DNA from 3 places in the Streptomyces sp. NPDC002276 genome. Region 3 is predicted to be linked to each of the others. Evidence: riboswitches for the same ligand, from Rfam matches in the RefSeq annotation. Region 3 holds a riboswitch; each other region holds the start of a gene.
What was found. Region 3 has a riboswitch for cobalamin ahead of ACWIHT_RS08545 (ribonucleoside-diphosphate reductase subunit alpha). Riboswitches for the same ligand answer to the same signal wherever they lie in the genome.
Positions count from the first base shown of each region.

Region 1: another riboswitch for cobalamin. It lies ahead of metE (5-methyltetrahydropteroyltriglutamate--homocysteine S-methyltransferase); the one in region 3 lies ahead of ACWIHT_RS08545 (ribonucleoside-diphosphate reductase subunit alpha).
Region 2: another riboswitch for cobalamin. It lies ahead of ACWIHT_RS18745 (cobalamin biosynthesis protein); the one in region 3 lies ahead of ACWIHT_RS08545 (ribonucleoside-diphosphate reductase subunit alpha).

Region 1 is NZ_JBSFCQ010000003.1:29,165-38,725, forward strand. It holds gene ACWIHT_RS09335 (methylmalonyl-CoA mutase family protein) at 1-15, shown strand, start outside; gene scpA (methylmalonyl-CoA mutase) at 15-2,201, shown strand; gene meaB (methylmalonyl Co-A mutase-associated GTPase MeaB) at 2,198-3,181, shown strand; gene ACWIHT_RS09350 (hypothetical protein) at 3,207-3,740, shown strand; cobalamin riboswitch at 3,742-3,965, shown strand; gene metE (5-methyltetrahydropteroyltriglutamate--homocysteine S-methyltransferase) at 4,093-6,411, shown strand; gene ACWIHT_RS09360 (histidine phosphatase family protein) at 6,524-7,102, shown strand; gene ACWIHT_RS09365 (polysaccharide deacetylase family protein) at 7,249-7,983, shown strand; gene ACWIHT_RS09370 (cytochrome P450) at 8,005-9,219, opposite strand; gene ACWIHT_RS09375 (DUF2278 family protein) at 9,316-9,561, opposite strand, start outside.
Region 2 is NZ_JBSFCQ010000006.1:411,429-420,989, reverse strand. It holds gene ACWIHT_RS18760 (helix-turn-helix domain-containing protein) at 1-230, shown strand, start outside; gene ACWIHT_RS18755 (hypothetical protein) at 423-857, shown strand; gene ACWIHT_RS18750 (DUF397 domain-containing protein) at 1,132-1,323, opposite strand; cobalamin riboswitch at 1,716-1,855, shown strand; gene ACWIHT_RS18745 (cobalamin biosynthesis protein) at 1,957-2,901, shown strand; gene ACWIHT_RS18740 (cobyric acid synthase) at 2,898-4,448, shown strand; gene cobN (cobaltochelatase subunit CobN) at 4,445-8,098, shown strand; gene ACWIHT_RS18730 (putative cobaltochelatase) at 8,095-9,561, shown strand, end outside.
Region 3 is NZ_JBSFCQ010000002.1:737,362-746,922, reverse strand. It holds gene ACWIHT_RS08570 (carbon starvation CstA family protein) at 1-720, shown strand, start outside; gene ACWIHT_RS08565 (YbdD/YjiX family protein) at 692-892, shown strand; gene ACWIHT_RS08560 (DUF3311 domain-containing protein) at 1,031-1,282, shown strand; gene mctP (monocarboxylate uptake permease MctP) at 1,279-2,880, shown strand; gene ACWIHT_RS08550 (GNAT family N-acetyltransferase) at 2,989-3,495, shown strand; cobalamin riboswitch at 3,548-3,671, shown strand; gene ACWIHT_RS08545 (ribonucleoside-diphosphate reductase subunit alpha) at 3,795-6,221, shown strand; gene ACWIHT_RS08540 (ribonucleotide-diphosphate reductase subunit beta) at 6,278-7,285, shown strand; gene ACWIHT_RS08535 (putative Ig domain-containing protein) at 7,560-9,561, shown strand, end outside.

The DNA of each region.
Region 1 (9,561 bases), on a different contig from region 3:
ATGGGAGTGTCCTGATGGCAGCGAGCGGGCGCATCCCCGACTTCTCCGGGATCGAGCTGGGGGCCCCGGCCACCGAAGCCGGACCCGACGAGTGGCGCGACGCCGTCAAGAAGGCGGCGGGCGGCGACGATCTGCTCTGGGAGACCCCGGAGGGCATCGCGGTCAAGCCGCTGTACACCGGGCAGGACCTGGAAGGCCTGGACTTCCTCGCCACCTACCCCGGCATCGCGCCGTATCTGCGCGGCCCGTACCCGACGATGTACGTCAACCAGCCCTGGACGATCCGCCAGTACGCGGGCTTCTCCACGGCCGAGGAGTCCAACGCGTTCTACCGGCGCAACCTGGCGGCCGGTCAGAAGGGCCTGTCGGTCGCCTTCGACCTGCCCACGCACCGGGGTTACGACAGCGACCACCCGCGCGTGACCGGTGACGTCGGCATGGCGGGTGTCGCCATCGACTCCATCTACGACATGCGGCAACTCTTCGACGGCATCCCCCTCGACAGGATGACCGTGTCGATGACGATGAACGGTGCCGTGCTCCCGGTACTGGCGCTGTACATCGTCGCCGCCGAGGAACAGGGCGTACCGCCCGAGAAGTTGGCCGGGACCATCCAGAACGACATCCTCAAGGAGTTCATGGTCCGCAATACCTACATCTATCCGCCGAAGCCGTCGATGCGGATCATCTCCGACATCTTCGCCTACACCTCGCAGCGGATGCCCCGCTACAACTCGATCTCCATCTCCGGCTACCACATCCAAGAGGCGGGCGCGACGGCCGACTTGGAGCTGGCGTACACCCTCGCGGACGGGGTCGAGTACATCCGGGCGGGCCGCGAGGCGGGGATGGACGTGGACGCGTTCGCACCCCGGCTGTCGTTCTTCTGGGCGATCGGCATGAACTTCTTCATGGAGATCGCGAAGCTGCGGGCGGCGCGCCTGCTGTGGGCGAAGCTGGTCAAGCAGTTCGACCCGCAGAACGCCAAGTCCCTCTCCCTGCGCACCCATTCACAGACCTCGGGCTGGTCGCTGACCGCGCAGGACGTGTTCAACAACGTGACGCGTACGGCCGTGGAGGCCATGGCGGCCACGCAGGGCCATACGCAGTCGCTGCACACCAACGCCCTGGACGAGGCGCTCGCGCTGCCCACCGACTTCTCGGCGCGCATCGCCCGCAACACCCAGCTCCTCATCCAGCAGGAGTCCGGCACGACCCGGGTCATCGACCCGTGGGGCGGCAGCGCGTACGTCGAGAAGTTGACGTACGACCTCGCGCGCCGGGCCTGGCAGCACATCGAGGAGGTCGAGGCGGCGGGCGGCATGGCCAAGGCCATCGACGCGGGCATCCCCAAGCTGCGCATCGAGGAGGCGGCGGCCCGTACCCAGGCCCGCATCGACTCCGGGCGCCAGCCGGTCATCGGCGTCAACAAGTACCGGGTGGAGACCGACGAGGAGATCGACGTCCTCAAGGTCGACAACTCCTCCGTCCGCACCCAACAGATCGAGAAACTACGGCGGTTGCGCGCCGAGCGCGACGAACAGGCCACGCAGGACGCCCTGCACGCGCTGACCCGGGCCGCCGAGAGCACCGGCAACCTCCTGGAGCTGGCGGTGAACGCGGCCCGCGCGAAGGCCACGGTCGGCGAGATCTCCGACGCGCTGGAGAAGGTGTACGGGCGGCACGCGAGCCAGATCCGTACGATCTCCGGTGTGTACCGCACCGAAGCCGGCGACTCCCCGTCCGTCGAACGCACCCGCACCCTCGTGGCCGAGTTCGAGGAGGCCGAGGGCCGCCGCCCGCGCATCCTGGTCGCCAAGATGGGCCAGGACGGCCACGACCGCGGCCAGAAGGTGATCGCCACCGCCTTCGCCGACCTCGGCTTCGACGTCGACGTCGGCCCGCTGTTCCAGACCCCGGGCGAGGTGGCCCGCCAGGCCGTAGAGGCGGACGTGCACGTCGTCGGGGTGTCCTCGCTGGCCGCCGGACACCTCACCCTCGTACCGGCGTTGAAGGAGTCCCTCGCCGAGGAGGGCCGCGAGGACATCATGATCGTGGTCGGCGGGGTGATCCCCCCGCAGGACGTGCCCACGCTCCTGGAGATGGGCGCGGCGGCCGTGTTCCCGCCCGGGACGGTGATCCCGGACGCGGCCTACGACCTGGTCGAGCGGCTGGCCACCGACCTCGGGCACACCCCGTGATCGATGTCGACACCTATGTGAAGGGCGTACTCGACGGCAAGCGGGCCCTGGTGGCCCGCGCCATCACCCTCGTCGAGTCGACCAAGCCCCAACACCGCACCATGGCACAGCAGTTGCTGACCGAACTGCTGCCGCACAGCGGGAAGGCCCGGCGCATCGGGATCAGCGGTGTGCCTGGCGTCGGCAAGTCGACGTTCATCGACGCGTTCGGCACGCTCCTCACCTCGCTCGGTTTCCGGGTGGCGGTACTGGCCGTAGACCCGTCCTCCACCCGCACGGGCGGCTCGATCCTCGGCGACAAGACCCGCATGGAACGCCTGGCCGTCGACCCGGCGGCCTTCATCCGCCCCTCCCCCACCGCGGGCACACTCGGCGGCGTCGCGAAGGCGACCCGGGAGTCGATCGTGGTGATGGAGGCGGCGGGCTACGACGTCGTCCTCGTGGAGACGGTAGGCGTAGGCCAGTCGGAGACCGCGGTCGCCAACATGGTCGACTCCTTTCTGCTGTTGACCCTGGCCCGCACGGGCGACCAGTTGCAGGGCATCAAGAAGGGCGTCCTGGAGCTGGCGGACGTGATCGCCGTGAACAAGGCGGACGGCCCGCACGAGCGCGACGCGCGGGGCGCGGCAAGGGAGTTGGCGGGCGCGCTGCGGCTGATGCACCCCGTCGACGCGGCCTGGACCCCGCCGGTGCTGAGTTGCAGCGCCCGTGAGGGCACGGGCCTGGACACGGTCTGGGAGCGCCTGGAACAGCACCGGTCCCTGCTGGACTCCACCGGCCGCCTAGCCGCCAAGCGCCGCGAGCAGCAGGTGGATTGGACGTGGACGATGGTCCGCGACGAGCTGCTGGGCAGGCTGCACGCGGATCCGGCGGTACGCTCACTGGCCCCGGACCTCGAACGGCGGGTGCGGGAGGGCGAGTTGACGGCGACGCTGGCCGCCGAACAGATCCTGCGGGCTTTCGGACCCCGGCCCGGCTGACCCACCGCGACCGGAGGTCGTCCGAGTGTTTCCCGCACGGTTACCCGTCGGCGCTCCGTTGGCGCTGGCTCTGGCGAGTCTCGCCGTGTCCGGCTGCTCTTCCACCTGGGGCTGCTCCGACACCACCGCGAAGCGCGGCAGGGCCGCTGTCAGGGTGCGGGTCGAGGACATCTACGGGCAGCATCTCGGCGCCTCCGCCGAGATCGTCGACTGGCGCCTTGAGCCTCATCCGCAGCGGCCCTCCGACGGTGACCAGGTCCACTTCCACTTCCGGTTCTACGACGCCGACGAGTTCAACGGCCCCGCCTTGGACGTCTGCGCGGTCGACAGGAAGCGCGTGGCCCTGTTGTGCGAGACGGTCTACTCGACCGAGGCGTTCGGGCCGAACGGCGACCGCACGGGCGACAGTTGGCTCGCCGTCGAGCACCCCGCGCAGGTCGCCGGAGTGCTGTTCATCCCCAATGACCAGCACTACCAGACACGAACCTGCGCGCAGGACGGCAAGGACGGCGGCGGGCCGCATCCTCCCGAGCCGGCCACCCTGGGGGACCAGCTGTAATACGCTGACCCACGCAGCTGGTTCGCCCCGTCAGCCAGACGGACGCGTCGCAAGAGGGAACCCGGTGAGATTCCGGGACTGCCCCGCAGCGGTAAGCGAGAACGACCGCCGTCATACGCACTGGGTCCGCGACAGGATCTGGGAAGCGACGGCCAGTAGGTGTCCTCCGGTTCGACGGAGGGCGTGCCCGCGAGTCCGAAGACCTGCCAACTGCCCGTGCGCGAAGCATTCGTGCGCGGAATCCCGGTGACCTCGTGGGCGGGTCGGCGTACACATCATCCGGTGTGCCCTTTCCTTCGCGCTCGCGTTCCGTCCCGGGATCTCAGGGAGACAGCTCGCGAAGGAGAGTTCCGTGACAGCGAAGTCCGCAGCCGCGGCAGCACGGGCCACCGTGTACGGCTACCCCCGTCAGGGACAGGGCCGGGAACTGAAGAAGGCCGTCGAGGGCTACTGGAAGGGCCGCGTCGACGCCGACGCCCTCCGGGCCACCGCGGCCGAACTGCGCCGCGCCAACTGGCGGCAGCTGGCCGAGGCCGGCCTTCACGAAGTGCCGACCGGCGACTTCTCCTACTACGACCATGTCCTGGACACCAGCGTCATGGTCGGCGCGATCCCCGCCCGCCACCGGGCCGCCGTCGAACTCGACGCGCTGGACGGGTACTTCGCGATGGCGCGCGGCACGCAGGATGTGGCGCCGCTGGAGATGACGAAGTGGTTCGACACCAACTACCACTATCTGGTGCCCGAGTTGGGCCCCGACACGGTCTTCACCGCCGACTCGGGCAAGCAGGTCGACGAGTTGAGGGAGGCCCTCGCGCTGGGCCTCACCGCGCGCCCGGTGCTCGTCGGCCCGGTCACCTATCTGCTGCTCGCCAAGCCCGCGCCCGGAGTCGCCGCGGACTTCGATCCGCTGACGCTCCTTGACCGGCTGCTGCCCGTGTACGCCGAGGTCCTGGCGGATCTGCGGGCGGCGGGCGCGGAGTGGGCGCAACTCGACGAGCCCGCGCTCGTCCAGGACCGGACCCCGGCCGAGTTGAACGCCGCCGAGCGCGCCTACCGCGACCTCGGCGCGCTCGCCGACCGGCCGAAGCTGCTGGTCGCCTCCTACTTCGACCGGCTCGGCGACGCGCTGCCGGTGCTGGCGAAGGCTCCGGTGGAGGGGCTGGCGCTCGACTTCACCGGGTCCGCCGCCGCCAACCTCGACGCGCTGGCCGCGGTGGGCGGGCTGCCCGGCAAGCGGCTGGTCGCCGGGGTGGTCGACGGCCGTAACATCTGGGTCAACGATCTCACCAAGTCCCTTGCCGCGCTGGGTACGTTGCTCGGTCTCGCCGACCGGGTCGACGTGGCCGCCTCCTGCTCGCTGCTGCACGTCCCGCTCGACGCCGCCGCCGAACGGGACATCGAGCCGCAGATCCTGCGCTGGCTCGCGTTCGCGCGGCAGAAGACCCGCGAGATCGTCACCCTCGCCAAGGGCCTGGCCCAGGGCACCGGCACGATCTCCGCCCAACTGGCCGCGAACCGGGCCGACCTGGCCTCCCGCGCGGGCTCCCCGATCACCCGGGACCCCGCCGTACGGGAGCGTACCGCCGCCGTCACGGAGGCCGACGCCCGCCGTTCGCAGCCGTACGGCGAGCGGACCACCGCCCAGCGGGCGCGGCTCGGTCTGCCGCCGCTGCCGACCACCACGATCGGCTCGTTCCCGCAGACCGCCGAACTGCGCGCCGCCCGCGCCGACTTGAGGGCGAGCCGGATCGACACGGCCGGGTACGAGGAGCGCATCAGGGCGGAGATCGGCGAGGTGATCTCCTTCCAGGAGAAGACCGGCCTCGACGTCCTGGTGCACGGCGAGCCCGAACGCAACGACATGGTCCAGTACTTCGCCGAGCAGCTGACGGGCTACCTCGCCACGCAGCACGGCTGGGTCCAGTCCTACGGCACCCGTTACGTCCGTCCGCCGATCCTGGCCGGCGACATCTCCCGCCCCGAGCCGATGACGGTCCGCTGGACGACGTACGCCCAGACCCTCACCTCGCGGCCGGTCAAGGGCATGCTCACCGGGCCGGTCACCATGCTCGCCTGGTCGTTCGTCCGTGACGACCAGCCGCTCGGCGACACCGCACGGCAGGTCGCCCTCGCCCTGCGCGACGAGGTCAACGACCTTGAGGCGGCGGGGACTTCGGTCATCCAGGTCGACGAGCCCGCGCTGCGCGAGACGCTGCCGTTGCGGGCGGCGGACCGGGAGACGTATCTCGCCTGGGCGACGGAGGCGTTCCGGCTCACCACCGCCGGGGTCCGGCCGGACACGCAGATCCACACGCACATGTGCTACGCCGAGTTCGGCGACATCGTGCGGGCCATCGACGATCTCGACGCGGACGTCATCAGTCTGGAGGCGGCCCGTTCGCACATGCAGGTGGCGCGTGAGCTGGCCGAGCACGGTTATCCGCGCGAGGCGGGGCCCGGCGTGTACGACATCCACTCGCCGCGCGTGCCGGGCGCGGACGAGGCAGCGGCCTTGCTGCGCAAGGGACTTGAGGCCATTCCGCCGGAGCGGCTGTGGGTCAATCCCGACTGCGGGCTGAAGACCCGCGGCTGGCCCGAGACCCGCGCGTCGCTGGAGAACCTGGTCGCGGCGGCCCGCACGGTCCGTGAGGAACTGGCCGGTTCCTGACCCGAGGAACGAACGGGGCGGGGTCGGCCGGGGGCACCCTCCCGGCCGACCCCGCCCCTCAGTACCGGGGGACGATGTCCGTACACCCCGTCCGGAGAAGTGGAGCAAGCGAGTGACCAGCCGCATCACCCTGATCTCACCGGCGTTGAACCGTTCCCTGCGGGAGGCCCGGTTCGACGACGGCAGTCCGCTCGACCCGAGCGGCAGGGCCCGCGCCGAGTCCGCCGCCGGTTCGCTCGGGGCGGCCGACCGGGTGCTGGTCTCCCCCACCGCGCGCTGCCGGGAGACGGCGTCCGCGCTCGGTCTCGCGGCCGTCCCGGAACCGGAGTTGGCGGGGCTCGACATGGGCCGCTGGCGGGGTCTGACCCTCGACGAGGTGATGGCACGGGAGCCGGACGCGGTGCTGTCCTGGCTGTCGGACCCGGGCGCGGCACCCCACGGCGGGGAGTCGGTGCGGGCGCTGTGCGAGCGGGCGGCCGGGTGGCTGGAGACCGCGGCGACCTTCGAGGGCCGGACCCTCGCGGTCGTGGAACAGGAACTCGTGCGGGCCCTGGCGGTCACGGTCCTCGACACACCCGGGCCCGCCTTCTGGCGACTCGACGTGCCCCCGCTGACCGCGACCGACCTCAGCGGACAGTCCGGGCGATGGAACCTGCGGCTCGGACGGGAGTTGGGGTCCGAGGGCCGCTGACGCGGGGGTACGGGGGTCCCTCTCCTGGTCACCCCGATCAGCTATACACACTGTATATAGTCGCTGTGTATAGTCTGGACATGCCATCTCTGAGGTCTTCGAGCAAGAAGAGGAAAAGAACGCGGTCCGGGTTCCGTGCCGTCGGCATGTTCGTGGCGGTCGCCTCGCTGGCCCTCGCGTCGAGCGGGTGCACCAAGCTCGACACGACCTCGCCCGCCGCCGCCCGGACGCACGCCGTATCGGCCACCGCGCAGGCTCGGTTCGGGACGGTCGACTGCCGGGAGGCCAAGTGCATCGCGCTGACCTTCGACGCCGGGCCGAGCGAGCACTCGGCGCGGCTGCTCGACATCCTGAAGGAGAAGCAGGTCCCGGCTACCTTCTTCCTGCTCGGCAAGCGGCACATCGAGAAGTACCCGGAGCTGGTCGAGCGCATGGCGGCCGAGGGCCACGAGGTGGCCAGCCACACCTGGGACCACAAGATCCTGACCCGGATCACGCCCGCGCAGATACGCGGCGAACTGCGACGCACGGACGACGCGATAGAGCGGATCACCGGCAAGAAGCCGACGCTGATGCGTCCGCCGCAGGGCCGCACCGACGACACCGTGCACAAGATCTGCCGTGAGCTGGGCCTCTCGGAGGTCCTGTGGAGCGTGACCGCCAAGGACTACGCGACCACCGACTCCGCCCTCATCACCAAGCGCGTCCTCGCCCAGGCCACCCGGGACGGGATCATCCTGCTGCACGACCTGTACGACGGCACCGTGCCCGCCGTCCCCGGCATCATCGACGCGTTGAAGGCACGCGGGTACGTGTTCGTGACCGTGCCGCAACTGCTGGCGCCCGGCAAGGCCGAGCCGGGGAAGGTCTACCGGCCCTGAGTCACCCGGGGCCCGCTCCTCTCACCACGTCAGGTGCAGGGCGTACGGGGAACGGTGGATCATCGTGGGCCGCATGGTGACCGGACCGTCCGCCGCGAGCCGCAGTCCGGGCAGCCGGCGGGTCAACTCCTCCAGGGTGAGCCGGAGTTGCTCCCGGGCGAGCTGGGAGCCCGGGCAGCCGTGCACGCCGAGGCCGAAGGCGAGGTGGCGGGCTACCGGGGAGCGGGTGATGTCGAAGGTGTCGGCGCGCGGGTGGCGCCGCTCGTCCCGGTTGGCCGCGCCGAAGGCGATGAACAGCGTTGCCCCGGCGGGGAGTTCGGTACCGGCGAGGACGACCGGCCGGGTGGTGATCCTGCGGAAGCCCTGGAGTGCGGTGTCGTAGCGGGCCGCCTCCTCGATCGCCGCGGGGATGCGCTCGGGCTCGGCGCACAGCAGCTCCCACTGGCGCGGGTGGCGGAGCAGATGCAGGACGGTCGTGCCGATGAGCGCGGTGGTGGTGAGGTGTCCGGCGATCAGCAAGTTCTGGAGATCGGCGACGAGTTGGTGCCGATGGTCGAGGGTGAGCGGCCCCTCGACGACGGAGGCGACCAGTTCCGAGCAGAGGTCCTCGCGGGGTTGGTCGTAGCGCTCCCGTGCGTACCGGTCGAGGGTGTGCTGCATCGCGACGACGTCCTCGGCCGCGGCGACCTGCTCGGCCTCCTCCAGGGGACGGAACAGCAACTCCTCGGCGCGGTGGCCGCCGTGGACGACTCCGGGCACGTCGGCGGGGTCGAGGCCGACGATCCGGCCGATCACCTCGCCGGGGAGCCTGCGGGCGTACGCCGACATCAGGTCGACCTGCCCGTCCCCGGCGAAGGCGTCGACAAGGGCGGCGGCGCGCTCGGCGGCGTAGGGCAGGACGGCCGTGACGCGGGCCGGGGAGAGGCCGCGGACGATGGGCGCGCGCAGTCGCTGGTGCTCCGAGCCGTCCGCGGTGACCACGACCGGCCGCCCGCCGAAGCCGCCGCCGAGGACGGCGAGCGCGGCGGGCGACGGCAGCACGTCGGGCCGTAGCGCGACCGCCGAGGAGAACTCCTCGGGGCGGCGCAGGACTTCGCGGACGTCGGCGTCCCGGGCGACGAGCCAGGCGTCGAGTTCGGCGACGTGGGTGAGGCCCTCGGTCCCCCGGGCCCGGGTGTAGAGCGGGTACGGGTCGCGCTGCAACTCGTCGAGCCTGCCGTGCAGTTCGCGGTCCACGGGACACCCTCCGGCCGGTGGTGCGGTGCAGTGCGGTGCGGGTCGGGCTCATGGTGCCGTACGCGCACGCGGTGCGGAAGGGAGCCTCCGGCGGCGTCAGAACACCACGGTCCAGCCCTCCCGCGCGGCCTGGTCGGCGGTGTACGAAACGCCGTGCACCTTCAGGCCGTTGGCATCCAGGAGGGTGATCTCCCCGCCCTTGTTGCCGAGTTGGACGCCGTCCGTGAGCGGGACGAGGAGCGGGGCGCCGGCGGCGAGCGGGCCGGGGGCCGGTACCGCGCAGGAGTTGCCCAGCCGGTCCCGGACGTGCCAGCCGGTCAGGTCGACGGCATCGGGCGAGGC
Region 2 (9,561 bases), on a different contig from region 3:
CGGCGGGCTCCTTCTTCGGCACAACCGCGCCTTTCGTGCTCCTCGCGTTCAAGGACGACGACGACCTGCTCTACATCGAGGGCAGTACCGGCAGCGTGGCCAGCCGTGACGACCTCGAACTCATCGCCCGTTACCAGGAGAGCTACGCGGAGATCAGCAGCGCCGCGTACGAAGGTGATCAGGTCATCGAACTGATCGACGAGATCATCACAGGCATGCGTTCCAGCTGAGCCCGGGACGACGACGTCATCGGGCGGTGTCAAGGAGGGCCTATGTGGGTCTTCGACAGGTTTCGCGAGGGGTTGCGGTGGCACGACGCCGCGAGAGCCCTTCCCGGGACCGAAGAGCCACCTTCCGGCGCAGCCGAAGACCCCGAGGGCACCGAGCCGCCCGCTGACGACGTCGCCCTGCGGTCGGCCGCGATGCGCGACACCGGATGGACCCACAACCTGGCCCGTATCGAGGAGACCCGGGTCCAGCAGGACATACAGAAGGAACGCGCGGCCACCGACCAGCGGATCAGGCAGCGCACAGCGGGCTGGCTGCTGGGGTCGGGCACCGCTCTGCTCTTCCTGATCGCCGGCGTCCCGGTCGCGAAGGCCGTTCAGGGCCAGGCCGTCACGACCCTGGGCGTCTGGACGCTGCTGCTGCTTCTGGTGCTCGGGGCGGGCGTCGTGGTGGGCATCTTCTTCCTCATCGGCCGTCTGCTCCGGGACGGTGCGCAGCACACGGCGGACGGCCGGGTCAGCGACGCCACTGCCTGGTCAGATCCGCCGCGACTTCCCGATCAGCGGGCGGCTCCCGCCGGCTCTCCCGCACCCGGGGTCGATACCCAAGAGTCCGGAGGCGGTCGGTGAGTGGTGCGCTGCCCCACCACAGGCCGGCCGCCGCCGCCAGCACCAGCGTGACGCTCGCCCAGACCACCGCTCTTGTGTCGCGTCCCGGCGCCAGGAGCGCGGCCAGGGCCCCGCCCGCCACCGCTACCGCTCCCGACGTCAGACACACCAGTACCACCACGGCCGTCTCACGCCTCTTCGGATCCCTGGTGGAACGCCGGACCCGTGGTGACGAGACGCCTCTGGTCCACCCACCGTGCATCTGCCCACCCCTCCCGTCACACGGGACGACCTGTCAGAGGTCGTCCCGGCCCCGCGACACCAGCCGCTCCAGGAAAGCCGCCCAGGCCGTACGACCGACGGTCAGCCCGAGCCCCTGGCGCCGCTTCGAGTCACGGACTCGTACGGTTTCCGCGTCAACCGCCCACTCCACGCACTCCCCCGAAATTGACGTGGAGTAGCTGCTCTTGCACCAGTGCAGGTGCACCTGTCCCGGCTCGTTCGACTGTGTACGCCACGTGGATGGATACCCATCGACCACACCGACCTCCCCTACCGAGTGTCAGCGCCTCGACGTCGACCGGTCTCCGCGCAGCAGCGTATCGCTCCGCTGAGGGGCCGCGAAGGTGGCTCGTGACCGTCGCTCGAAACAGGGGGCGCCCGATCGCATCAGCTCTCGCCCCCGTCACGAAGTCACCCCACGTCGTTCCTCGGCGCTCTCCAATTGTCCTGACCGCTCGCTCTGTTCGCCGGTCCGCTGTGCGGCTCTCCCCGGTCTCTTTCCCACTCCACCGAGTGGGGACGCGTCATGCCCCGCGACATCCCTCCCCTATGAGCCTCGGCACACTCCTCCGCCCCAGGTCAACAGCAAGTTGACGCCCCTTCCAACACCGTGGTGGACTGCCGGAGCCATGTACGGCGGCAGGAGAGGAAGCCGGTGCGAATCCGGCGCGGTCCCGCCACTGTCACCGGGGTAGACAACCCCGGGAGCCAGGAACTCTCACCGCCGGTCTCGTCGAACCAGGGCGTGGACACCCTGAGTGAGGACATATCGCCATGCTCGGCTGCCGTTCGAGGTCCCGTACCAGCACAGTGCCCGACTCAGCGATCGGCTGACCCGATGCGTGCCGATCGCGTCTTCGCGTACGGCGCCGCCGCCGGCCTTCTCGGTGACCACCTGCTCGGCGATCCCCGCCGCGGGCATCCGGTCGCCGCGTTCGGCCGTGCCGCCGGTGCCGTGGAACAGCTGCTGTGGCGCGACCACCGAGGCTGGGGCGCCCTGCACACCGCCGTGTGCGTGGGCGGCACCGTCTCCCTGGCCGCCGTAGCCACTTCGGCCCTACGACCCTCCCGTACGGCCTCTGCCGCCCTCACCGCCGCCGCCACCTGGGCGGTCGTCGGCGGGACCTCCCTCGCGCGCGAGGCCGGGGTCATCGGGCGGGCGCTGGAGGCCGGTGACATCGAGGCCGCGCGGGCGCGCCTCCCGCACCTCTGCGGACGCGACCCGCAGGCCCTCGACGCCGACGGGATCGCCCGGGCGGTCGTCGAGTCCGTCGCCGAGAACACCTCCGACGCGGTGGTGGGCGCCCTGGTGTGGGGCGGCATCGCCGGTGTCCCGGGTCTGCTCGGCTTCCGCGCGGTGAACACCCTGGACGCCATGGTCGGCCACAAGTCGGCCAAGTACCGCCGCTACGGCTGGGCTTCGGCCCGCCTCGACGACGTGGCCGGCTGGCCGGGCGCCCGCCTCACCGCCGTCCTCGCCACCGTCGCGGGCGACGACCCGCGCGGAGCGGTACGCGCCTGGCGCACCGACGCCCCCAAGCACCCGAGCCCCAACGCCGGTCCCGTGGAAGCCGCTTTCGCGGGCGCCCTCGGCGTGCGACTGGGCGGCACGCTCTCCTACGGCGGCCGGGTCGAGCACCGGCCCGTACTCAACGGCGCCGGACGCGCCGTAGCCGTACCGGACATCGACCGTGCCGTACGACTGTCCCGGCGCGTCGGCTGGCTCGCGCTCGGAGTCAGTGTCGCCGGGCGGCTGTTGCTGCCGAAGGGACGGAAGTCATGAGCGGCGGCGGGCTGTTGGTCGCGGGCACCACCTCGGACGCCGGGAAGAGTGTCGTGACCGCCGGGATCTGCCGGTGGCTGGTGCGGCAGGGCGTGAAGGTGGCGCCCTTCAAGGCCCAGAACATGTCCCTGAATTCGTTCGTGACGCGCGAGGGCGCCGAGATCGGCCGGGCGCAGGCCATGCAGGCGCAGGCCTGCCGCATCGAGCCGACCGCGCTGATGAACCCCGTTCTCCTCAAGCCCGGCGGCGACCGCACCAGCCAAGTCGTCCTGATGGGCAGGCCAGTTGGCGAGATGAGCGCGCGCGGGTTCTTCGGGGGGTCTGGGGGGTCGTCCCCCGGGGAAGGGCTGCACGGCGGGCGACAAGAGGCGCTGCTCGGCACGGTGTTGGACTGTCTCGCCGAGTTGCGGGGCACGTATGACGCGGTGATCTGCGAGGGCGCGGGTTCGCCCGCCGAGATCAATCTGCGGCGGACCGACATCGTGAACATGGGCATCGCGCGCAACGCGCAACTGCCCGTTCTCGTCGTCGGCGACATCGACCGCGGGGGTGTCTTCGCCTCCTTCTTCGGGACGGTGGCGCTGCTCAGCCCTGAGGATCAGGCCCTCGTCGCCGGGTTCCTCGTCAACAAGTTCCGGGGCGATGTGTCGCTCCTGGAACCGGGGTTGGACATGCTGCACGGCCTGACCGGGCGGCGGACGTACGGCGTGCTGCCGTTCCAGCACGGGCTGGGGATCGACGAGGAGGACGGGCTGCGCATCTCGTTGCGCGGCACCGTGCGCGAGTCGAACACCGCGCCGCCGGTCGGCGAGGACGTGCTGCGGGTCGCGGTCTGCGCGATTCCCCTCATGTCCAACTTCACCGACGTGGACGCGCTGGCCGCCGAACCGGGCGTCGTGGTGCGGTTCGTGGACCGGCCGGAGGAACTGGCCGACGCCGACCTCGTCGTGATCCCCGGGACCCGGGGGACGGTGCAGGCGCTGGAGTGGCTGCGGGAGCGGGGACTCGCGGCCGCCCTCGTCCGCAGAGCCTCGGAGGAACGGCCGATCCTCGGCGTCTGCGGCGGCTTCCAGATCCTCGGCGAGCACATCGACGACGAGATCGAGAGCCGACGGGGCTCGGTCGACGGACTCGGAGTACTCCCCCTGCGCGTGCGCTTCGCGCGCGAGAAGACCCTCACCCGGCCGGTGGGCGAAGCCCTAGGCGAGCCGGTCGAGGGGTACGAGATCCACCACGGGGTTGCCGAAGTCCTGGGCGGAGAAGCCTTCTTGGACGGCTGCCGGGTCGGCCAGACCTGGGGCACGCACTGGCACGGCTCGCTGGAGTCGGACGGGTTCCGGCGGGCGTTCCTGCGCGAGGTGGCCGCCGCCGCGGGGCGCCGGTTCGTACCGGCCGCCGACACCTCGTTCGCCGCGCTGCGCGAGGAGCAGCTCGACCGGCTCGGCGACCTCATCGAACAGCACGCGGACACGGACGCGCTGTGGCGGCTCATCGAGTCCGGCGCGCCACAAGGACTGCCTTTCATTCCACCGGGAGCGCCCGCATGAGCACAGTGTTGTTGTTGTCGACCGCCGACACGGATCTGCTGGCGGCCCGCGCCTCCGGCGCCGGGTACCGGATCGGCAACCCGTCCCGCGTGGACGCCACCGACGAGTTGCCCGCGCTCATCGCGGCCTCGGACATCGCCGTCGTACGACTGCTCGGTGGCAAGCGGGCCTGGGAGGACGGGCTCGCCGTGCTCAAGGCCTCGGGCATCCCGACCGTGCTGCTCGGCGGAGAGACCGTCCCCGACGCGGAGTTGATGGCCGAGTCGTCGGTACCGGCCGGTGTCGTCGCCGAGGCGCTCAGGTACCTCGTCGAGGGCGGGCCGGACAACCTGACCGAACTCGCCCGCTTCCTCTCCGACACCGTGCTGCTCACGGGCGAGGGCTTCGAGGCGCCACAGCAGATGCCCGAGTACGGCGTCCACGGCGAACCCGAACTCGACACGGTCCGCCCGACGGTCGCCGTGCTCTTCTACCGCGCCCACGAACTGAGCGGAAACACCGCCTTCGTGGACACCCTGTGCGAGGCGATCGAGGCGAAGGGCGCCAACGCCCTTGCCGTGTACTGCGGTTCACTGCGCGGCGCCGCATCAGGTGTGTACGAGCTCCTCGACGGAGCGGACGCCCTGATCACCACCGTCCTCGCGGCCGGCGGCACGCACGCCTCGGAGGCGTCCGCGGGCGGCGAGGAAGGGGCATGGGACGTCGAGGCGCTCAGCATCCTCAACATCCCTGTCCTGCAAGGGCTTTGCCTCACCACTTCACAGGCTGCGTGGGAGGCGTCCGACGCCGCGCTCTCCCCCATGGACGCGGCGATGCAGGTCGCGATCCCCGAGTTCGACGGGCGGCTGATCACGGTCCCGTTCTCCTTCAAGGAGCAGGGACCGGACGATGTCGCGGTCTACGTCGCCGACCCCGAGCGGGCCGCGCGGGTCGCCGGAATCGCCGTACGGCACGCGAAGTTGAAGCACAAGCCGAACGCCGAGAAGAAGCTCGCGCTCGTCTTCACCGCCTACCCGACCAAGCACTCGCGCGTCGGCAACGCGGTCGGCCTTGACACCCCCGCCTCGGCGATCCGGGTGCTGGACGCGCTGCGGGACGCCGGTTACGGGGTCGACGGACACCCGGACAACGGGGACGAGTTGATCCACCGGCTCATCAACGCCGGTGGCCACGACGTGGAGTGGCTGACGGAGGAGCAGTTGGCCGCCGCGCCCGCGCGGGTGCCGCTCGCCGACTACCAGGCGTGGTTCGACAAGCTCGAACCGTCCCTCAGGCAGGGCATGTTGGACGCGTGGGGCGAGCCGCCGGGCAATCTCTACGTCGACGGCGACGACATCGTGCTGGCGTCCCTCCAGTTCGGGAACGTCGTCGTGATGATCCAGCCGCCGCGCGGCTTCGGCGAGAACCCGATCGCGATCTACCACGACCCCGACATGCCCCCGTCGCACCACTACATGGCCGCGTACCGCTGGCTGGACAACAGCTTCGGCGCGGACGCGATCGTCCACATGGGCAAGCACGGCACCATGGAATGGCTGCCCGGCAAGGGACTTGGGCTGAGCGGCGGCTGCGCGCCGGACGCCGTCCTCGGCGAACTCCCCCTGATCTACCCGTTCATCGTGAACGACCCGGGCGAGGGCACCCAGGCCAAGCGGCGCGGCCACGCCACGGTCGTCGACCACCTGGTGCCGCCGATGGCGCGTGCCGACACGTACGGCGACCTGGCGAAGCTGGAGCAACTCCTCGACGAGTACGCCCTGGTGTCCGACCTGGACCCGACGAAGGCACCGGCCGTGCGCGCGCAGATCTGGACGCTGGTGAAGGCGGCCGAGCTGCATCACGACCTGCATGTGGACGACCAGCCGGACGACGCGGCGTTCGACGAGTTCGTGATGCACATCGACGGCTATCTGTGCGAGATCAAGGACGTGCAGATCCGCGACGGTCTGCACATCCTCGGCGGCGGGCCGGTCGGCGAGGCACGCGTGAACCTCGTACTGGCCGTGCTGCGCGCCTCGCAGGTGTGGGGCGGACAGGCCAACGCGCTGCCCGGGCTGCGGGCCTCGCTGGCCGAGCATTTCGGGCTGGTCGAGAAGGAGTTGCTGGCCGAGCCGGGCGCGCCGGTGAAGGTCCCGGTGGAGCTGAGCGAGTTGGTCGAGGGACCGGCGCGTTCGGCGGCCGACGCGATCGACCTGCTGGAGCAGCTGTGCCGCCGGTTCGCGGAGGGCATGGAGTCCCAGGAGTGGGAGGTCACGGCCGTCCCGGCACTGGTCCGTGCCGTCATCGGAACCGAACTCCCGGCCGCCGTCGCGGTGTTGGAGTTCGCCTGCGACGAGGTGGTCCCCCGCCTCGCCCGCACCACCGACGAGATCGACCACATCCTCAAGGCGCTGGACGGCGGTTACGTCCCGGCGGGGCCCTCGGGCTCCCCGACCCGCGGTCTGGTCAACGTCCTGCCGACCGGCCGGAACTTCTACTCCGTCGACCCCAAGGCCATTCCGTCCAGGCTGAGTTGGGAGGTCGGGCAGTCCCTCGCGGACTCGCTCGTGCAGCGCTACCTCCAGGACAACGGCGAGTTCCCCAAGTCCGTCGGCCTCACGGTGTGGGGCACGTCCGCGATGCGCACCCAGGGCGACGACATCGCCGAGATCCTCGCGCTGCTGGGCTGCCGTCCGGTCTGGGACGACGCCTCGCGCCGGGTGACCGGCTTCGAGGTGGTCCCCGTAACGGAGTTGGGCCGCCCGCGCATCGACGTCACGGTGCGCATCTCCGGCTTCTTCCGGGACGCGTTCCCGCACGTCGTCGCACTGATCGACGACGCGGTACGGGCCGTGGCCGACCTGCCGGAACCGCCCGAGTCCAACTACGTCCGCGCACACGCCGACGAGGACACCGCCGAGCACGGCGACCGCCGTCGCGCCACGGCCCGTATCTTCGGCTCCAAGCCGGGCGCGTACGGCGCCGGTCTGCTGCCGCTGATCGACGCCCGCAACTGGCGCAGCGACGCGGACCTCGCCGAGGTGTACGCGGTGTGGGGCGGATACGCCTACGGTCGCGGCCTCGACGGGCGAGCGGCGCGCGGGGACATGGAGACGGCGTTCAAGCGAATTGCCGTGGCCGCCAAGAACGTTGACACCCGTGAGCACGATCTCGTCGACGCCGACGACTACTTCCAGTACCACGGCGGCATGGTCGCGATGGTCCGCCACCTGACGGGCACGAGCCCCGAGGCGTACGTCGGCGACTCCGCCACCCCGGACCAGGTGAAGACGCGCACTCTGGGCGAGGAGACGCACCGCGTCTTCCGCGCCCGGGTGGTCAACCCCCGCTGGATGGCGGCGATGCGGCGGCACGGCTATAAGGGCGCCTTCGAGATGGCGGCGACCGTCGACTACCTCTTCGGCTACGACGCGACGGCCGGGGTCGTGGACGACTGGATGTACGAGAAGCTCAGCGCCGAGTACGTCTTCGACCCGGAAAACCGCGACTTCATGAAGAAGTCCAACCCCTGGGCGCTGCGCGGCATCACGGAACGGCTCCTCGAAGCCGCCGAGCGCGGTCTGTGGGCCGAGCCGGACGCGGACACGCTGGAGCGACTGCGGGCCACCTATCTGGAGCTCGAAGGCGACCTGGAGGGCGACGACCAGTGACAACTCCCTTTCCGTTCACGGCCGTTGTCGGCCAGGACGATCTGCGGCTCGCGCTGCTGCTGAACGCCGTGTCGCCGGCGGTCGGCGGTGTGCTGGTGCGCGGCGAGAAGGGCACCGCCAAGTCGACGGCCGTACGCGCGCTTTCGGCGCTGCTGCCGGAGGTCGCCGTCGTGGCCGGGTGCCGTTTCTCCTGCGACCCCGCCGCCCCCGACCCGGCCTGCCCGGACGGCCCGCACGAGACCGGACCCGGCACCCAACGCCCGGCCCGCATGGTCGAGTTGCCGGTCGGCGCCTCCGAGGACCGGCTCGTCGGCGCGCTCGACATCGAGCGGGCACTCGCCGAGGGCGTCAAGGCCTTCGAGCCGGGTCTGCTGGCCGACGCGCACCGGGGGATCCTGTACGTCGACGAGGTCAATCTCCTTCACGACCACCTCGTGGACCTCCTGCTGGACGCCGCCGCGATGGGCGCGTCCTACGTCGAACGCGAGGGCGTCTCCGTCCGGCACGCCGCCCGCTTCCTCCTCGTCGGCACGATGAACCCCGAAGAGGGCGAACTGCGGCCCCAGTTGCTCGACCGGTTCGGGCTGACCGTCGAGGTGGCCGCCTCGCGGGAACCCGACCAGCGGGTCGAGGTCGTACGGCGCAGGCTCGCCTACGACGACGATCCGGCCGGTTTCACCGAGCGCTGGGCGGACGAGGAGTCCTCCGTACGGGCCCAAATCATCGCCGCGCGTGCCCTGTTGCCGTCCGTGCGGCTGGGCGACGGGGCGCTGCGACAGATCGCGGCGACCTGTGCCGCCTTCGAGGTCGACGGTATGCGCGCCGACATCGTGATGGCGCGTACGGCGACCGCGCTGGCCGCCTGGGCCGGACGGACCGACGTGCTCGCCGAGGACGTGCGGCAGGCCGCGCTGCTCGCGCTGCCGCACCGCAGGCGGCGAAATCCCTTCGACGCGCCGGGACTTGACGAGAACAAGCTCGACGACACGTTGGAGGAGTTCGCCGAGCAGGAGCCCGAGGACGACGGCCCCGGGCCGGACGGTCCCGATGACTCCGGTGGGGGTGGCGGGCAGCCGCCGGCCTCAGACTCCGACGGCCCGCAGGGCGGCGACACCGGCGCACAGCCGGAAGCCGGCGAGGGCGGGGAACCGCAGCCTTCCGGCGCGGGCTCCGGTGAGCAGCAGCCCGTACGCGCCTCCGAACCCTTCCGCACCAAGGCGTTGAGCGTGCCGGGGATCGGTGAGGGTGCCGCCGGGCGGCGTTCGCGGGCGCGGACCGAGCACGGGCGGACCACCGGGTCCCGGCGGCCTCAAGGGGCGCTCACCAAGCTGCACTTGGCGGCGACCGTACAGGCGGCGGCGCCGCATCAGCTGGCGCGCGGTCGGGCCGGGCGCGGGCTGGTCGTGCGCCGGGACGATCTGCGGCAGGCGACGCGGGAAGGGCGTGAGGGCAACCTCGTGCTG
Region 3 (9,561 bases):
CTGTTCATCCTGACCGCGCTGGACGCGGGCACACGGGTGGGCCGGTTCATGCTCCAGGACATGCTGGGGAACGTCTATCGGCCGTTCAGGAACGTGAGTTGGCGTCCGGGCCTGGCCCTGACGAGCGCCATCGTGTGCGCACTGTGGGGCTACTTCCTCTGGGTCGGCGTCCACGAACCCCTCGGCGGGATCAACCAGCTCTTCCCGATCTTCGGCATCTCCAACCAGCTGCTCGCCGCCGTCGCCCTGGCCGTCTGCACCACCCTCCTCGTGAAGTCCGGCCGCCTCAAGTGGGCCTGGATCACCGGGATTCCACTCGCCTGGGACGCGACGGTGACGCTGACCGCGAGCTGGCAGAAGGTGTTCTCCGGCGACCCCAAGGTCGGTTTCTTCAAGCAACGCTCGGTGTTCCAGGACGCGATCGACGCGGGCAAGGTACTGCCACCCGCCAAGTCGATGGACGACATGCACACCGTCGTCACCAACTCCACGGTGGACGGAGTGCTTTCGGCCATTCTCGCGGTGCTGGTCGTGGTCGTGATCGCGGACGCCCTTCGGATCTGCGTTCGGCACATCCGCCGCCCGGCGCTCTCCACGCTGAGCGAGACGCCGTACGTCGAGTCGAAGATCGTGGCACCGGCCGGACTGATCCCGACCCGGGCGGAGAAGGAAGAGGAGGCGGCGGCGCGTGATGTGGTCGGCGTTCAGGCGGGCGACTAGCGGAGTGCGCTGGTACGTCCGGGAGTTGACCGACGAATCGGCCTACGACCGGTATGTCGCACACGTACGCCGGGACCACCCGGACGCGGAGGTCCCGAGCCTACGCGACTTCGAGCGCATGCGGACGGACCGTCAGGAGGCCGACCCGAGGCAGGGCTTCCGGTGCTGTTGACCCCTGACGTTGACACCGATGTCAGGCCTTCACAAAATCGACATGACGATATGCGGACGGGGTCTTTCGCTCGCGTCACACCGTGACCTACATTGCCTGCGCGTTACACCAGGCGATCAGTGAGGGGACGGCCGCGATATGTCAGATGTGCCTGAAGTGAGACAACCAGTGGTGACACCGGTGCGCGCTGTCATCGCCGTCTGCCTGTTCGCACCCTTCGTGGCGCTGCTCTGGGTCGGCTCCTACGCCAAGACGGATCCCGCGTTCATCGGCATCCCGTTCTTCTACTGGTACCAGATGCTCTGGGTGCTGATCTCGACGGCGCTGACCATGACCGCCTACAAGCTCTGGCAGCGCGACCAGCGGGCCCGCCACGGAGGTAACCGGTGAACGACGGCGTGAACGGCGTCGCACTCGCCGTCTTCATCTTCTTCTTCCTGGCCGTCACGGTCCTGGGCTTCCTGGCAGCGCGCTGGCGCCGGGCCGACAACGAGCACAGCCTCGACGAATGGGGCCTGGGCGGACGGTCGTTCGGCACCTGGGTCACCTGGTTCCTGCTCGGCGGCGACCTCTACACCGCGTACACGTTCGTCGCCGTACCGGCGGCGGTCTACGCGGCGGGCGCGGCCGGCTTCTTCGCGGTGCCGTACACGATCCTCGTGTACCCCCTCATCTTCACGTTCCTGCCCCGCCTCTGGTCGGTGTCGCACAAGCACGGATACGTGACGACGTCCGACTTCGTGCGTGGTCGCTTCGGCTCGAAGAGCCTGTCGCTGGCGGTGGCGGTCACCGGCATCCTCGCGACGATGCCGTACATCGCGCTCCAACTGGTCGGCATCCAAGCCGTGCTGGACGTCATGGGGGTGGGCGGCAGCGCGAACTCCAACTGGTTCGTGAAGGACCTGCCGCTGCTGATCGCGTTCGCGGTGCTGGCCGCGTACACCTACTCGTCCGGCCTCCGCGCGCCCGCGCTGATCGCGTTCGTGAAGGACGGCCTGATCTACATCGTGATCACGGTGGCGATCATCTACATCCCGATCAAGCTCGGCGGCTTCGACGACATCTTCAGCGCGGCGGGCGCCAAGTTCAAGGCGGCGGGAGCGGGCGGTCTGGTCCCCGCCCCGGCGGGCCAATGGACGTACGCCACACTGGCGTTGGGCTCGGCACTCGCGCTCTTCATGTACCCCCACTCGATCACCGCGACGCTCTCCTCCAAGAGCCGCAACGTGATCCGCCGCAACACCACGATCCTGCCGCTGTATTCACTGATGCTGGGCCTGCTCGCGCTGCTCGGCTTCATGGCGATCGCGGCGGGTGTCAAGGTCACCAACGGCCAACTGGCCATCCCGCAGCTCTTCGAGAACATGTTCCCGGACTGGTTCGCGGGCGTGGCCTTCGCGGCGATCGGCATCGGGGCGCTGGTCCCCGCGGCGATCATGTCCATCGCGGCGGCGAACCTCTTCACCCGCAACATCTACAAGGACTTCATCAACCCGGACGCGACCCCGGCCCAGGAGACTAAGGTCTCCAAGCTGGTCTCCCTCCTGGTGAAGGTCGGCGCCCTGGCCTTCGTCCTGACGATGGACAAGACAGTGGCCATCAACTTCCAACTCCTCGGCGGCATCTGGATCCTCCAGACCTTCCCGTCCCTGGTGGGCGGCCTCTTCACCCGCTGGTTCCACCGCTGGGCCCTCCTGGCGGGCTGGGCGGTGGGCATGCTCTACGGCACGCTCGCGGCCTACGGCGTCGCCTCCCCGACCCAGGATCACTTCGGCGGCTCGTCCAAGGAGATCCCGGGCATCGGCGAGATCGGTTACATCGGCCTGACCGCGTTCGTCCTGAACGTCGTGGTCACGGTGGTCCTGACGTTCGTACTGAAGGCCCTGAAGGCTCCGGAGGGCGTGGACGAGACGAGCGCCGGGGACTACACGGCAGACGCAGGCGACCGGGGGGTAAAGGAAGAGCTACCTGTGATCGCCGGTCACTGATCCCACCTCAGGGGCGCGGGGAACTGCGCGCCCAGCCACAACGCACCCGCAGCGGGCCACCGAGAGCACCCCCCTCGGCGGCCCGCTCTTTCGTACACACTCACCTACATGGACATCCTCATCCGCCGAGCAGCCCCCACCGAATACGAAACCCTGGGCGAGATCACAGCCCAGGCCTACCTACAAGACGGCCTCCTCGACTTCGGCGAAAGCGACGAATACCTAGGCGAGTTGAGAGCCGTAGCAAAACGAGCCGCCGCAGCCGACGTCCTCGTAGCCGTCGAGAACGACCACCTCCTAGGCGGAGTGACCTTCGTCCCGTCCGGCGGCCCCATGGCAGACATCGCGCGACAAGGCGAGGCCGAGATCCGCATGCTGGCGATCGCCCGCGAGGCCCGCGGCAAGGGCGCCGGCGAGGCCCTCGTCCGCGCCTGCATCGACCGCGCACGGGCCACCGCGGGCTGCACAGCCATCGTCCTGTCGACCCAGCGCACCATGCACACCGCCCACCGCATCTACGAACGCCTCGGTTTCACCCGCACCCCGGAGCGCGACTGGAACCCCCTGCCGGAGCTGGACGAGATCACTCTCCTCACTTACAAGTTGACGCTCTGAAACAGCCGCGACACAACATCTGGGGGTGCCACGACTGCCCGGCACAAGATGTATGCTCATGCTCGCTGTCGCCGCAGGGGAATCCGGTGCGAATCCGGAACTGTCCCGCAACGGTGTACTTGCGTGCATATGCACGCCTGGTCAGTCCGAGGACCTGCCGACGGCGCGCCCGGCCACCCGGTCAGGGCGCATGACGTCCGGGCCTCGTGGAGTGGGCCGGTGGACGCGACGCCCCGTGCGCTCGTGTACTGCCGCCTGCCCTCCGCAAGGCCCCGTGCCGAGCGAGGGAGAGCCCCACCGTGACCATCGCGCCAGCAGAGCCGGCATCAGCGACCCAGGCGAACGAGGCGATCGCGACCGTAGCCGACGTTCCGGGAGCGATCGTTCCCGGAGCCGACGGTCCCGGCGCCGCGATCCTGCGGACCCTGACCGAGCTGACCGCCGACCTTCCCGACGCCGACCCCGGCCGGGTCGCCGCCGCCACACTGCGCGGCCGGTCCGCGCACGCGGACGAGACGGAACTGCGCGAACTGGCCACGGAGGCCGCCGCCGGCCTCATCTCCGAGGACCCCGTCTACTCCCGGCTCGCCGCCCGGCTGCTGACGGTCAGCATCGCCGCCGAGGCCGCCTCCCAGGGCGTGACGACGTTCACCGAGTCCGTCGCCGTGGGCCACCGCGAGGGCCTGATCGCGGACCGCACCGCCGAGTTCGTGACGCTCCACGCGGCCCGTCTCGACGCGCTGATCGCCGCCTCCTTCGATGAGGGTGCCGACGACCGTTTCGGCTACTTCGGGCTCCGTACCCTCCACAGCCGCTACCTCCTCCGGCACCCGATCACCCGCAAGGTCATCGAGACGCCCCAGCACTTCATGCTGCGCGTGGCGGCCGGTCTCGCCGAGGACGACTCGACGCGCGCGCTCGACGAAGTCGCCGCGCTCTACCGCCTGATGAGCCGCCTCGACTACCTCCCCTCCTCCCCCACGCTCTTCAACTCCGGTACGCGGCACCCCCAGATGTCGTCCTGCTACCTCCTCGACTCCCCGCTGGACGAGCTGGACTCCATCTACGACCGCTACCACCAGGTCGCCCGTCTCTCGAAGCACGCCGGTGGCATCGGGCTGTCGTACTCCCGTATCCGCAGCCGCGGTTCGCTGATCCGGGGCACGAACGGGCACTCCAACGGCATCGTCCCGTTCCTCAAGACGCTGGACGCCTCGGTCGCCGCGGTGAACCAGGGCGGCCGGCGCAAGGGTGCCGCCGCGGTGTACCTGGAGACCTGGCACTCCGACATCGAGGAGTTCCTGGAGCTGCGGGACAACACCGGTGAGGACGCCCGCCGTACGCACAATCTGAACCTGGCGCACTGGATCCCGGACGAGTTCATGCGCCGGGTCAACGAGGACGGCATCTGGTCGCTGTTCTCCCCCGCCGACGTGCCCGAGCTGGTCGACCTGTGGGGCGCCGAGTTCGACGCGGCCTACCGCGAGGCGGAGGCGCGGGGCCTGGCCAAGAAGACCATCCCGGCCCGTGACCTCTACGGCCGCATGATGCGCACCCTCGCGCAGACCGGCAACGGCTGGATGACGTTCAAGGACGCGGCCAACCGCACCGCCAACCAGACCGCCGAGCCGGGCCACACCGTCCACTCCTCGAACCTCTGCACGGAGATCCTGGAGGTCACGGACGACGGCGAGACGGCGGTCTGCAACCTGGGCTCGGTGAACCTGGGTGCGTTCGTCACCCATGGTGAGCTGGACTGGGAACGGCTGGACGAGACCGTCCGCACCGCCGTCACCTTCCTCGACCGGGTCGTGGACATCAACTTCTACCCGACCGAGCAGGCGGGCCGTTCCAACGCCCGCTGGCGCCCGGTGGGTCTCGGCGCGATGGGTCTCCAGGACGTCTTCTTCAAACTCCGCGTCCCCTTCGACTCCCCTCAGGCGCAGGCACTTTCGACCCGGATCGCCGAGCGCATCATGCTCGCCGCGTACGAGGCCTCCGCCGACCTCGCCGAGCGCAACGGCCCGCTGCCGGCCTGGGAGAAGACCCGTACGGCGCAGGGCGTCCTGCACCCCGACCACTACGACGTGGAGCTGACCTGGCCCGAGCGCTGGGCCGCGCTGCGGGAACGTATCGCCCAAGTCGGCATGCGCAACAGCCTGTTGCTGGCGATCGCCCCCACGGCCACCATCGCGTCCATCGCGGGCGTGTACGAGTGCATCGAGCCGCAGGTCTCGAACCTCTTCAAGCGCGAGACGCTGTCAGGTGAGTTCCTCCAGGTCAACTCCTACCTGGTGAACGAGCTGAAGCAGCTCGGCGTGTGGGACGCCCGCACCCGGGAGGCGCTGCGTGACGCCAACGGCTCGGTGCAGGCGTTCAGTTGGATCCCCGCCGAGGTCCGTGCGCTGTACCGCACGGCGTGGGAGATCCCGCAGCGCGGCCTGATCGACATGGCCGCCGCCCGCACTCCGTTCCTGGACCAGTCCCAGTCCCTGAACCTGTTCCTGGAGACGCCGACGATCGGCAAGCTCTCCTCGATGTACGCGTACGCCTGGAAGCAGGGCCTGAAGACGACGTACTACCTGCGCTCCCGCCCGGCGACCCGCATCGCCCGCGCGGCCCAGGCCCAAACCCAAACCCCCATCCCCGTACAGCAGTTGACCCCCGACGAAGACGCGGTCGCCTGCTCCCTGGAAAACCCCGAGTCCTGCGAGGCCTGCCAGTAATGCCCACCCGTCGCCCGACCACCGCCCCTGAAGGACAGCGCTTCGCGCCGACAGATATGACTGCGAAGAACCTCCTCGACCCGGGCTTCGAACTGACCCTCCGCCCCATGCGCTACCCGGACTTCTACGAGCGCTACCGGGACGCGATCAAGAACACCTGGACCGTCGAGGAGGTCGACCTCCACTCGGACGTCGCCGACCTCGCGAAGCTGACGCCGGGTGAGCAGCACATGATCGGGCGGCTGGTCGCGTTCTTCGCGACGGGCGACTCGATCGTGGCGAACAACCTCGTGCTGACGCTGTACAAGCACATCAACTCCCCCGAGGCGCGGCTGTACTTGAGCCGTCAGCTCTTCGAGGAGGCCGTGCACGTCCAGTTCTACCTGACGCTGCTGGACACCTACCTCCCGAACCCCGAGGACAGGGCCGCCGCCTTCGACGCGGTGGAGAACATCCCCTCCATCCGCGAGAAGGCCGAGTTCTGCTTCAAGTGGATCAACGAGGTCGAGAAGCTGGACAGCCTCCAGACCCAGGCCGACCGCCGCCGCTTCCTCCTCAACCTGATCTGCTTCGCCGCATGCATCGAAGGCCTGTTCTTCTACGGCGCGTTCGCGTACGTCTACTGGTTCCGCAGCCGGGGTCTCCTGCACGGTCTGGCCACGGGCACCAACTGGGTGTTCCGCGACGAGACCATGCACATGAGCTTCGCGTTCGAGGTCGTCGACACCGTCCGCAAGGAGGAGCCGGAGCTCTTCGACGACCAACTCCAGCAGCAGGTCACGGACATGCTGAAGGAGGCCGTAGAGGCGGAGTTGCAGTTCGGGCGCGATCTGTGCGGTGAGGGTCTGCCGGGCATGAACACCGACTCGATGCGCCAGTACCTGGAGTGCGTCGCGGACCAGCGCCTCCAGCGGCTGGGCTTCGCGCCGGTCTACGGCTCCGAAAACCCCTTCTCCTTCATGGAGTTGCAGGGCGTGCAGGAGCTGACCAACTTCTTCGAGCGCCGCCCGTCGGCGTACCAGGTGGCGGTGGAGGGCACGGTCGACCTCGACGAGGACTTCTAACCCCCTTTATGTATCGCTTACTTCGCGGACGGCCCATGGAGCTTCCATGGGTCGTCCATGGAGTTTCTATGGAGCGGCAAAGTTCATGGGGTGCGTCTGTTCGCGGTCTCGTCGACCCGGCTACGTTCTGCCCGTCCTGTTCATGTCATTCACCAGTGCCCCACAGGACGCTCAAAGTGTCATGCCCATGACGACGTCATCTGCCGCCGCTACGCGCGTCACAGGCCTGCCACCACGCCGAGGAACCCCACTCCCACGATGGAGGCAGTACCCCATGCGTGAAAAGCCCCGACGGAGTCTGCGAAGACTGCTGACCGCCGCCATACCCGTCCTCACCCTCAGCGTCTTCGGGCTCGCGGCGGCCTCCCCCGCCGACGCGCAGCCCGTCCCCCACGCCACCACCCAGGTCTCCAAGGTCACCCAGAACGCCAAGGCCCTGACCGCTCCCGCGGCCCAGGCCGTCCACTCGACCGGCAAGGCCGGGCAGAAGGTGCCGACCGAGCACCTGTGCGCGACCGCGGCCCCCGGTTCGGCGTCCTGCTTCGCCCAGCGGCGCACCGACATCAAGCAGCAGCTGGCCTCCGCCGTGCACGCGGACGCCGCCGCCGCGGTCTCCGGGCTGAACCCGGCCAACCTGCACAGCGCCTACGCGCTTCCCTCGACCGGCGGCTCCGGCCTGACGGTCGCGGTGGTCGACGCGTACAACGACCCCAACGCGGCCTCGGACCTGGCCACTTACCGCTCGAACTTCGGCCTGTCCGCCTGCACGGTGGCCAGCGGCTGCTTCAAGCAGGTCAGCCAGACCGGCTCGACCACCTCCCTGCCGACGAACGACACCGGCTGGGCGGGCGAGGAAGCGCTCGACATCGACATGGTCAGCGCGGTCTGCCCGAACTGCAACATCATTCTGGTGGAGGCCACTTCGGCCACCGACGCCAACCTCGGTGCCGCCGAGAACGAGGCCGTCGCCCTGGGCGCGAAGTTCGTCTCCAACAGCTGGGGCGGCTCCGAGTCCTCCTCGCAGACCAGCGAGGACACCTCGTACTTCAAGCACCCGGGTGTCGCGATCACCGTCTCCTCCGGTGACGAGGCCTACGGCGCCGAGTACCCGGCAACGTCCCAGTACGTGACGGCAGTTGGCGGCACCGCGCTGTCCACGTCGTCCAACACCCGCGGCTGGACCGAGTCCGTGTGGAAGACCAGCAGCACCGAGGGCGGCGGCTCCGGCTGCTCCGCCTACGACGCGAAGCCGAGCTGGCAGACCGACACGGGCTGCACCAAGCGCATGGAGGCCGACGTCTCCGCCGTCGCCGACCCCGCCACCGGCGTGGCCGTCTACGACACCTACGGCGGCTCCGGCTGGGCGGTCTACGGCGGCACCAGCGCCTCGTCCCCGATCATCGCGGGCGTCTACGCGCTGGCCGGCACCCCCGGTTCCAGTGACTACCCGGCGAAGTACCCCTACTCCCACACCAGCAACCTGTACGACGTCACGAGCGGCAACAACGGCTCCTGCACGACGAGTTACTTCTGCACCGCGGGCACCGGCTACGACGGCCCGACCGGCTGGGGCACCCCGGACGGCACCGCCGCCTTCACCTCCGGTACCACCACGGGCAACACGGTGACCGTCACCAACCCGGGCAGCCAGTCCACCGCGACCGGTTCCACGGCCAGCCTCCAGATCTCGGCCTCGGACAGCGCGAGCGCGACCCTCACCTACAGCGCGAGCGGGCTGCCGACCGGCCTGTCGATCAGCAGCTCGACCGGGCTGATCTCCGGCACCGCGTCCACCGCCGGCACCTACGCCGTGACGGTGACCGCGACCGACTCCACCGGCGCCTCCGGCTCGGCCTCCTTCACCTGGACGGTCAGCACCTCCGGCGGCGGCTCCTGCACCTCGACCCAGCTGCTGGGCAACGCGGGCTTCGAGTCGGGCAACACCACCTGGACCGCGAGCAGCGGTGTCATCACCAATGACACCGGTGAGGCGGCCCGCACCGGTTCGTACAAGGCCTGGCTCGACGGCTACGGCTCGACCCACACCGACACGCTGTCCCAGTCGGTGACGGTCCCGAGCGGTTGCACGGGCACGACCTTCACCTTCTACCTGCACGTCGACACGGCCGAGACCAGCACCAGCACCGCGTACGACAAGCTGACGGTCACCGCCGGATCGACCACCCTGGCCACCTACTCCAACCTCAACGCGGCCACCGGATACGTAGCGAAGTCCTTCAGCCTGTCGGCCTTCGCCGGTACCACCGTCACCCTGA